DNA from 2 places in the Arthrobacter gengyunqii genome. Region 1 is predicted to be linked to the other one. Evidence: riboswitches for the same ligand, from Rfam matches in the RefSeq annotation. Region 1 holds a riboswitch; the other holds the start of a gene.
What was found. Region 1 has a riboswitch for cyclic di-AMP ahead of MUG94_RS08280 (C40 family peptidase). Riboswitches for the same ligand answer to the same signal wherever they lie in the genome.
Positions count from the first base shown of each region.

Region 1 (5,189 bases):
TCCGGTCGCGCTGCTGATGACGGGTTTCCTCTCCTCCCAGCCGGTAGGGGAGCTGACGCTGGACCGGGCAGTCGAAACCACCATTGGCGCGGCAGTCGCCGTCGTCGTTGTCCTGCTCACCACGCGCCGCCCGGCAGGTTCACCGCGTCCCGAAACTGCCGGCAGAACCGCTATTACGGCCGGCCCGGACGCAAACAGGCGCTAACCCCGGGCCGGGCAGCTGCCCGGAGAATAGACTTTCTTGCATGACGGACCGCCCCCGGATTCTTGTCGTGGAAGATGACCGCCAACTGGCGCGGATGCTGGCGGACCTCCTGAAATCGGAGGGCTATCAGGTGACGCTGGCCTTCGACGGACAGCGCGCACTGCACGAGGGTTTGACCCACCCCTTCGATGTGCTGCTGCTGGACCGCGGGCTGCCCGCGATCGAGGGCCTGGACGTGCTGGCCCGGCTCCGCAGCCGCGGCGTGCTGACACCCGCGCTGGTCCTTTCCGCGCTGGGGAACCCCGCGGACCGGGTCGAGGGGCTGGACCGGGGCGCCGAAGACTATCTTGCGAAGCCGTTTGACATTGACGAACTGCTGGCGCGCCTGCGGGCACTGCGGCGCCGGAACATAACCCGGGTTCCGGTCCTGCCCGTCCCCGGCGGCGTGCTGGACACCACCGGACGCACCGTCACCACGGAGGCCGGTGAAGTGGTGGTGCTGTCGGACCGCGAGGGTGCCCTGCTCGAACATCTGGCCCGCCGCCCCGGACAGGTCTTTCCGCGGGCAGACCTGCTCGAGACGGTCTTCCCTGAAGCGGACGACGACGGCGTTGTGGACACCTATGTGCATTACCTTCGGCGCAAGCTGGGCAAGGAGATTGTGCTGACGGTGCGGGGAATCGGCTACCGGCTCGGCGTGCGGTCGTGAGCACGCGCCGCCGCAGTTCTGAAGAAACCGAACTGCGGCGTGCATCGCTGCGCCTGGCCGCACAGTTCACGGCCCTGATTGTGGTGCTGCTGGGCCTGGCCGGGGTCCTCGTGTACGGGCTGGTGTCGGCCCAGACCCGGGATGCCGCGGAGCAGACCCTCGTCTCGGCGGTGGAGTTCAACTCTCCGCGGGAGGCTCCGCTGGACGTGTTCGTGGCAGTGTACGACGACGGCCGGCTGGCTGTTTCACGCAACATGCCCTCCGGCCTGCCCGATGAAGAGGCACTGGCGGACGTGGCAAATACCGGTGAATCCCGCCGGGACACGGTGACTGACGGGGACCGCAGCTATGAAGTCCTGACCACACGCCGCGGCCGCGACGTGGTTCAGGCCGCCGTCGACACGCATGAAGCGGATGAACAGCTGCGCAGGTTATCCCTGGCGCTGGTGGTGTCAGTCCTGGCCGCAGGAGTTGTCGCCGGAGCTCTCTCGGCATGGGCCGCCCGTGCCGCCATGCGTCCCATGGCGGAAGCACTGGCCCTGCAGCGGCGGTTTGTTGCCGATGCCAGCCATGAACTGCGGACGCCCCTGACGCTGTTGAGCATGCGCGCGCAGATGCTCCGCCGCCGGCTTGCTGCGGAGACTGACGCCCGGATTGACGTGCATACTGACGCGGAGACCGGCGCAGAGATTGACGCGGCGACAGCACGCGAAGAAGCCGTCCAGGCCGCTGATGAGGTGGTGGATGACACCAAGGTGCTGACCGGCATTCTTGAGGATTTGCTGATGTCTGCTGATCCGCGCCGCTCGGGGCCGTTGGAAGAGGTGGATCTCGTGTCGCTGGCACGTGCCGCCGTCCGTTCGCTGCAGCCTGAGGCCACGCGGCGGGGGCTGACACTGGAATTGGACGCCCCGGACCCGGAGGTGACGGTGCGCGGCGGACAGTTTGCCCTGCAGCGGGTGTTTACGGCCCTCGGCGCCAACGCCCTGGACTATGCCCGCTCACAGGTGCGCTTCTCGGTTCTGAAAAGCGGGCGGGACGCCGTTATCCGGGTCTCCGACGACGGGCCGGGGTTTCCGCCGGGGTTCAGCCGGCAGGCCTTTGAACGGTTTGCCTCAGCCCGGGACCGGGCGGAGCCGAAACCCCGCGACGACGGGGCGGGAGCGGCACCGAGGCATTACGGTCTGGGCCTGGCGCTCGTAGCGGAAATTGCTGCACGGTACGGCGGCAGCGTCAGTGCCCTGCCGGCGGTGAATGGGACCGGGGGAGTGCTGGAGGTTCGGCTGCCGGCTACCCGGAGGCACTCCGGCTCCACAGGACGGGAAGTCTAAGAAATCTCGAAGAAACAGTTCCGAGAATGGTGGTGTAACCAATCCACTAATCGGAGGTGAGTAACACTATGGCTTTCCGGGACAAGGCTCGGGGTCCACTTGGGTGGATTCTCGGCATCGTGGGAGGTCTGGCACTGCTGGTCGGTTCCTTTTTCGCCGGCATGGCCACTGCTGATACGGCTGCGGACCAGGAACAGGCGTCAGTGACCGAGCAGCAGGAAGATCAGCAAGGTCAGGACAACGAGCAGCACCGCAAGGGTGAGCGCCATCAAGACGACGGCACCGACGCCGACTCTGACGCGCAGAAGCAAGACACGGATTCCGATCAGGACTCCGGTTCGAAGCCCGGCAAGGGAATGCGCGATGGCGAGGACGGCCCCGCTGAGGACGGCACCGGCGACGACGGCACCGCTGAGGATGCGCCTGAACGTGGACATGGCGGCCGTCACCACGACGGCCAGCCGGACCACGGCACCGATGAAGACGGCACGCGCGATGACGGTCACCACGGCAAAGAGCAGAAGCAGGACGGAGACACCACGCAGGACGCTCCGGCAGCCTGACAGCTTCCGGCACAGCACCGGCAGACAACGAACAGACAACAATCAGACACAAAGAAAACGCCCGGCCATCTGGCCGGGCGTTCCCTTGTGCATTCATCGAACGGCGCGGGTCCGTTCGCTTCCCGCGCCTTTCGATGCGCGCTACAGCTGCGTGATTAGGCTACGCGGTAGTAGACAGCGCCGGAACCGACGTTGGCGCTCTGCTGGACAGTCTGGTTGCCGTTCCATCCGCTGTGGATGGCCTGTCCGTCGCCCACGTAGATGGCGATGTGAGCCAAGCCCATGCCGCCGTCGGCGTAGTAGATGATGTCGCCGGGCTGGGGATCAGAAACCGGGGTGCCATAGGCTGCCAGCTGTGCCGGAGCCAGGTCGCCAACCGAGTGGCCTGCTGCCCGGAGGGCAACTTCCACCAGCACGGTGCAGTCCTGGGCAGCGCCCAACTGGGCATAGGCGGAGTTCAGCATGATCGAGTTCGTGCCCGAAACAGCTGCACCGGCGGGAGCCGGCGTCACAGCGGAAGCCTGCGTGCTGAAGGTGCTGAAGTCAGCTGCGGCCGGGGAAGCCTCGACCGGGGCTGCTTCGACCGGTGCGGCATAGGCTTCAGCGGCAGCGGCAGGAGCCGCGTAGACAGCAGCCGGTGCTACAGCAGCGCCGCCGGCGTACGTGATGACATCACCGGGGTAGATGATGGATTCCAGCGCCAGGCCGTTCTGCGTCAGAATATCGGTCAGGGACACGCCGTACGTTGAGGCGACTGCACTCAGCGTATCGCCGGACTGGACGACGTGGGTGGATGCGGCCTGAGCGGCGGCCGGAGCGGCCGGTGCTGCAGCGGGGGCTGCGAAAGCTGCCGGCGCGCTGTAGGACTCGGTGGAGTCGTTGGATGTGACGCCTGCCGAAGCAGGAGCGGCCAGACCCAGCATCAGGCCGGAGCCTGCAGCCATGACGGCAGCGGCGCTGCCGATGGTGCGGGCTTTGCCCAACACGGTGTTGTTCTCGGCACGGTGGCGTCCACGGGTGTTATTGAAAGACAAAATGAGTACCTCTCCCGATACCTGCGAGGTGAGCTGTCGGATGCGGATGGGAGTCATCCGGTCCGCCAAAGGAATCCCTTGGCTGACTTAACCCCAAGGATTCAAAGGAACCCGAAGTTGGTTCCCCCGCCCCTGCCGAAGTGTGTTAATTGTTGACCTTGGCAAGCGGCAGAGTTAGGTAACAAGCCAAGGACGCCGTATCAATCAACGGCATGAATCCACCGTAAAGGATGATTACGGTGCGATAACTATTTAGTAACGAACGTCGCAGAGGCCTGTGCGTGGCGCCGCTATGTGGTATGGGTGGCCGGCGGCACAAAACCGTCTAGGCGGAAGCATCCTGCTGGCGGTCGACGGCGGCGGATGAGAAGTCCCCGTAGGCCTGAATAACGTCCCCTGGAGCCAGCCTCAACCCGCGGGCAACGCCGCTGCCCCTGAGCATGGACCCTCGTTTTTCCGGGGGATTTGAGGTGTGATCCCCGCCATCGGCAAGGATTACCGACTCCGCCTGCACTGCACCGAGAATCTGGGACCCGGAGCCCAGGACCGAGCGTCCCGACACAACCGCACCCTGGCCCAGCCGGGCCTTGTCGCCTACGGCCACTGCATCGGCACGCCCGGCCGTGAGCTGGACACCGCCCGGACCCAGGGAGATGTCGGATCCGAGGAGCAGCATCCCGCCGTTTTCAGCAGAGAGGAACGCACCGGGATAAAACACGTTGCGTTCTCCAATAACACAGGAGCTTTGGCTGTCCACGGCAATGACGGTGCCCGGATAAAACACGTTTCCGGCTCCCAGCTGAACTTTGCGGGAAATCAGTGTGGATGACGGATCAAGGATCTGCTGCGTGGCGCAAAGCTGAAGGATTTCCGCGACTGTGAGGTAACCGAGTTCTTCGCGAATGTTGTCGGCATCGTTTCGCTTGGCCTCAGGCATGTCCTTCTCTTTCTTCGTCATCGTGCCGGACCGCGAATACATCAGCTTGGAACCGGTGCTCTTAGCCTACCCGTCCCCACCTCCCTCTGCGGCGGGCGGAATACGGGAATCAGCATTACATCAGGCGCTGCTTGTTTGTCCAGAGTGCAGGTGTACGGGGTGGGGAGGCCAAAACAATATCCTTCGAAGCGAATGATAAAGAACGCGCGGTTTCCATATGCTGCGAAGGAATTAGGACCGGAGATAGGCCAGGGTGGCCAGCACCCGGCGGTGGCCGCTGTCCGACGGAGCAAGGCCCAGTTTCGCGAATATGTTGCCGATATGTTTACTGACCGCGGTCTCTGAAACGGAAATGGCTTTCGCTATTGCTGCGTTGCCCAGGCCTTCCGCCACCAGCCCCAGCACCTCGA
Region 1 is NZ_CP095461.1:1,804,401-1,809,589, forward strand. Features, by position in the region: gene MUG94_RS08260 (FUSC family protein) at 1-205, shown strand, start outside; gene MUG94_RS08265 (response regulator transcription factor) at 246-914, shown strand; gene MUG94_RS08270 (sensor histidine kinase) at 911-2,245, shown strand; gene MUG94_RS08275 (hypothetical protein) at 2,302-2,808, shown strand; gene MUG94_RS08280 (C40 family peptidase) at 2,964-3,842, opposite strand; cyclic di-AMP (ydaO/yuaA leader) riboswitch at 3,847-4,000, opposite strand; gene MUG94_RS08285 (hypothetical protein) at 4,168-4,779, opposite strand; gene MUG94_RS08290 (response regulator) at 5,011-5,189, opposite strand, start outside.

Region 2 (5,189 bases), 1.3 Mb from region 1:
TTTTCCCGAACGAGGCCAAAGGAAGCAACATCCCAGAATGCCGTGGAACCGCCGACACCCAACACCACCTCGTAGCCGTCCGGTGCCCGGAAGAGGTTGGAAAGTCCCTCGCGGACGCTGCCCACCAGATTGCGGACCGGTGCCTGGCGGTGGGACGTGCCCAGCAGGCCGGTGCCGGCACGGGACAGTGCCTCCATCTGCTCCGGGCGCACCTTCGAGGGCCCGGCGCCGAACCGCCCGTCCCGGGGGAGGAGGTCGGCGGGAATCTTAAGTGCGGCGGTTTCGCCCATGGGATATCGCTCCAAGCGGTAGGCAGGGTGCTCTGATGTGCCTTTTCATTCTGCCCCACCGCCCCGGTTCCGGGCCATTTGTGAACCGGGCAAACGGCCAGTCGGACAGCTGCGGAATTATCTGCCTTGTGACCGAATGAGCTAACGTATTGGCAGTAATCACCTGTGGCGGCGGCGTCCGCCGTTGTTCTCCTGATCTTCCCTCGAATACATAGGAGCTCCCTGCCATGACGGACCTCATCGATACCACCGAGATGTATCTGCGGACCATCCTGGAGCTTGAAGAGGAGAACATCGTTGCGCTCCGGGCACGGATCGCCGAACGGCTCCGCCACTCGGGACCGACTGTTTCCCAGACGATCGGCCGGATGGAACGGGACGGGCTGGTGGTGGTTTCCGGCAACCGGCAGCTTGAGCTGACCGAACTGGGCAGGCGCCGGGCAACGGAAGTAATGCGTAAGCACCGCCTGGCGGAACGGCTGCTGTCCGACGTGATCGGCTTGGACTGGGCTTACGTGCACGATGAGGCCTGCCGGTGGGAACACGTGATGAGCGAGCGGGTGGAGCGGCGTCTTTATGAGCTGTTGGGCCGCCCCACGGAATCCCCGTACGGGAATCCCATACCCGGCCTCGAAGAAATTGGCGGCGTGGCCGCCGAACTGTTCCATCAGGGGGTCACCAACCTCGTGGCGGCGGTTGCCGCGGTCGAGCCCGGAACCAAGATGCAGCTGGTCCGGCTGGCCGAACCGGTCCAGGTGGAGCCGGAGCTGCTCACCCAGCTTGATGAGGCCGGGATGCGTCCGGGTGCCGAGATCACTGCGGAGGTGGTTGCAGGCTACATTTCGGTCCGCGTCCCGGGGATTGAAGGCGCCTTGGAGCTCCCTCCAGAGGTGGCCTCCCACGTGTTTGTGTCCACCGCTGGATAACGGAATGGTCTCTTTTGGCCTCCTTAACCTATAGTGACTTACTGACGTTGAAATAACACCGTTATCCGGGCCTTACGCCGAACCCTGCCACTGGCCCGGAATTGCAGACTTCAGGCAGGGGCGGAGGACCCATCAACTGGCAGCCAAGGCTGCCTCGGGGTGAAGCCTCCAGCATCAACACAGCGTCCGCACAAGCGGCCGGTGTTGAGTGTGGGGCCGAGTTTTCTCTACTCGAATCCGACAGCTAACTTCGCAGGCATATGAGAGAGGTATACCTTGTCGAAGCATGCTGCCCCGGGCAGGCGCCGCGCGTCCGCCCCGGCTCCGGCTCCACGCCCACGGAACGGCCAGTCCTCCGGACGCCGTCGTGCGGAAACGAAGAGCCATTCTTTTGGTGACACCGCCCAGAAGGTCGCCATCACCGCCGCAACATCCGGCCTGATTCTCACCGTTGCAATTCCCACCACCGCCGCAGTCAGCGAGCCTGTGCAGGAGATGCAGCCCGTCGCGGCTGAAGCCCCCGTGGTGTCCGCTGATCCCGATGCAGCCGTTACCTTCGAGCGCGCCGCCCTGAGCAGTAAATTCGACCCGGAAGCGAAACTTCGCCACGTGGTTGTTGCCTCCGGTTCGGCGATCTCCGCCGGTGCTGCCAAGGGCACACTGGCCAAACCGCTGGCCGCCGATCTTGTGGAAACCTCGGGCTTCGGCTACCGCGTCAGCCCCATTACGGGCACCGCCGGCGAGATGCACCGCGGCCAGGACTTCTCGGCTGCCTGCGGAACTGATGTCACCGCAGCCGCATCCGGCACCGTTACCTTCTCGGGATGGCACGCCTACGGCGGAGGCAACCGCGTGGTCGTGGATCACGGCAATGGCGTGGAAACCACCTACAATCACATGTCCGCCCTGGCCGTGGCTGTGGGGGCCACGGTGGAGCGCGGCGACCTGGTGGGTGCCAGCGGCACCACGGGTGCCTCCACGGGCTGCCATCTGCACTTTGAGGTCATGGTGAACGGCGAGGTTGTTGACCCGCTGGGCTGGTTGTGACCGCAGGATAACCATTTCGTGACCTGAACGTGACATTCCAGAGATGTTGTTGTAAGGTCATCCTCGTGCCTGATCGGCCAAAGATCAGGCACTCTCGAACAGATCGCCGAGCTCTGCCACTGTTTGAGGTCCGTTCGCAACATCGCATGGCAGAGGCGGGGGAACCACATTCGGGTTTCGCAAGAAGCCCTAGGGGTTAAGTTGCAAGGCTTCGCAGCCAGCAACCGGGTGACTCCCATCCGAATCCGACAGCTCACCTCGTAGGCATTGGGAGAGGCAAACTTGTGTCATCAGTAGCTCACGGCCGCCGTCGCGCGGCCTCCGTCCAGACGAGCCCAATTTCAGCACTATCCCGGGCCGTCACCTCCAACGTTGGAACCATGGGCCGCCAGGCCGCAGTCGTCGTCGCCGCATCAGGCCTCGTACTGGCCGCTGGTCTTCCCGCCCAGGCAGCCGTCAGCACCGATCGACAGGCCCTCGAAGCCACCGCGCTGAGTGCCGTAACCACCACCGGAGCCGTCTCGGTCTCCGCACAGGCACCCTTTGAACTGGCCACGATTGAGCCGGTTTCTGCTGTGTCCGGCGCTGAATACCGCGCTCAGGTTGCAGCCGAAGAAGCTGCTGCTGCCGCAGCAGCCGTTGCGCAGGAGCAGGCTGCCGTCCAGGCTCAGCAGGCCGCCGCTGTGCAGGCTTCCGCCGCAACGGCGCAGCAGGCTGTCGCCGTTCAGACCCAGTCAGCAGCCCCGGCCGCAACCACAGTTGCGCCGGCAGTGACCGCCGCACCCCAGGCTTCGGCACCCGCTCCCGCCCCGGCGGCCAGCGGCGTGGGCGCAGCGCTCGTCGCTTCGGCCTACTCCCAGATCGGCGTCGCCCAGGACTGCACCGCCATGGTGGAGAAGGCCCTGCGCTCGGTTGGCAAGTCGGTTGGCGACCTCGCCCCCGCACAGTTCTTCGCTTACGGCACGGTTGTGGGCTCGCCCCAGCCCGGCGACCTCGTCATCACCTCCGGCCACGTAGCGATCTACGTGGGCAACGGCCAGGTCATCAGCGGCGGCTTCGACGGCATGAACACCGTTCTGCACCCGCTGTCCTACCTCGGCGGCGCAAGCTTCGTCCGCGTCAGCTAAGACCAGTTGCAGATATCGGAGATCGCACCCGCATGACTTCTACAACTGAGCGCGCCCGGCACCGGGCGCCGGTGGAACGCACCGCCCCGCTGAGCGCCCTGGCCCAGGCAGTGTCCGCCAATGCCGGAACCGTCGGACGGCAGGCAGCCGTGGTTGTTGCCGCGTCAGGCCTGGTTCTGACCTCCGGCGTTGCGGCCAATGCAACTGGTTCCGACGTTGTCCGCGATGTTCAGACCAGCACGCTGGACCTGAGCGCCGCCGCACAGCTGACGGTTCCGGCAACAGCCGAAGTCAGTTTTGACCGTCCGGCCGTGGCCGGCGTCATCGTAGCTCCGGAAGCACCTGAGTTTGCGGTTCAGTCCCAAACGGAAGCCCCGCTTCAGGACGCTTCGGAGGCCTACACCGCGCAGGCTTCCGTGGCCTCCAACGCCGTCCCGGCGCAGTCCAATGCCCCGGCGGCATCGGGTACGGCAGCCATCATTGCAGCAGCTGCCTACGCGCAGCTGGGTGTGTCGCAGGACTGCACCATGCTGGTCACCAACTCGTTGGCGGCCGCGGGCATCAGCTTCCACGACTGGCCTGCCGGCTACCTGTCCCTGGGCAGCACCGTCAGTGCCTCGCAGGCTGTTCCGGGCGACCTGATCTATTACGCCGACGGCGGCATGGGCATGGCTCACATTGCTGTGTACATCGGCAACGGCCAGGCCATCCATGGCGGCTTCAACGGCAACTCCACGGTTGTGGCCCCCGCCGAGCTCGGCTCGGGCGGCGTCTACATCCGGGTTGGCTAGGCTGCGCGCCGCGTACGCAGCCTAACTGCCGGTCCGCCGGCTGCTTGCTGTCAAGGGTTTCTCCTTCGGGAGGAACCCTTGACCCGTTTAAACCCGCGTCCGGTGCTGGAAATGGCGGAGACCCGGATCGAGGCATACCCTTTCCATAGATCATCTGATGCGCCGTCCCCATCGGCAGGTTTCCTCCCGCCGATGGACGGCAGGCGAAGAGGAAAACGTGTATGCGCACTCTCGTTCTGAATGCCGGCTATGAGCCGCTGGCCGTCGTGAGCTTCCGCCGGGCACTGGTGCTGGTATTGGCGGGCAAGGCCAGCGTGGTTGCCGAGGACGGGGATCCCGTGGTGGGACCCACGGAGATCCTGCCCCGGCCGTCCGTGATCCTGCTGCACCGGTACGTGAAGATTCCCTACCGTGAAGGCACCGCGGCCACGCGGCGCGGCGTCCTGCGGCGGGACGGGCACCAGTGCGCTTACTGCGGCAAGGCAGCGTCCACGGTGGACCATGTCCTGCCCAAGGCCAGGGGAGGGGCCGACAGCTGGGAAAACATGGTGGCCTGCTGCCTGCGCTGCAACAATGCAAAAGGAGACAGAACCTTGCAACAGCTGGGCTGGCAGCTTCGGTTCCTTCCCCAGCCGCCGCGGGGGGCGCGCTGGCAAATCCGCGAACTTGAACGGCCGGCGCCCCAGTGGAACCAGTTCCTTGACGCCGGCACGGCAGCGTGAGGAGCGGGACCGGTCCGGCGGCCGGGGACACCGCATATCAGGCCATTATTCTTGCCGGCGGACGTTCCTCGCGGCTGGGCGGGACACCCAAGGCCCTGCTGGAATCATCCGGGCGCACGCTCCTGGCAGTGGCGCTTGAGGCAGCATCAGGGGCACGCGCATGCGCCGTCGCGGGGCCTCCGGAGCTGTCCGCAGCCGTGGAAGCGGCAGGAGTCCCCACACTGCTGGTCCGGGAGGAGCCGCCCTTTTCCGGTCCGGCTGCTGCCGTGGCGGCAGCGTGGAGCGC
Region 2 is NZ_CP095461.1:526,430-531,618, forward strand. Features, by position in the region: gene serC (phosphoserine transaminase) at 1-290, opposite strand, end outside; gene MUG94_RS02515 (iron-dependent transcriptional repressor DtxR) at 518-1,216, shown strand; cyclic di-AMP (ydaO/yuaA leader) riboswitch at 1,309-1,490, shown strand; gene MUG94_RS02520 (M23 family metallopeptidase) at 1,493-2,263, shown strand; cyclic di-AMP (ydaO/yuaA leader) riboswitch at 2,382-2,544, shown strand; gene MUG94_RS02525 (NlpC/P60 family protein) at 2,644-3,390, shown strand; gene MUG94_RS02530 (NlpC/P60 family protein) at 3,423-4,181, shown strand; gene MUG94_RS02535 (HNH endonuclease) at 4,403-4,903, shown strand; gene mobA (molybdenum cofactor guanylyltransferase) at 4,900-5,189, shown strand, end outside.
Region 2: it holds a riboswitch for cyclic di-AMP, as region 1 does, so the genes downstream of both, MUG94_RS02525 (NlpC/P60 family protein) here and MUG94_RS08280 (C40 family peptidase) in region 1, are expected to answer to the same signal.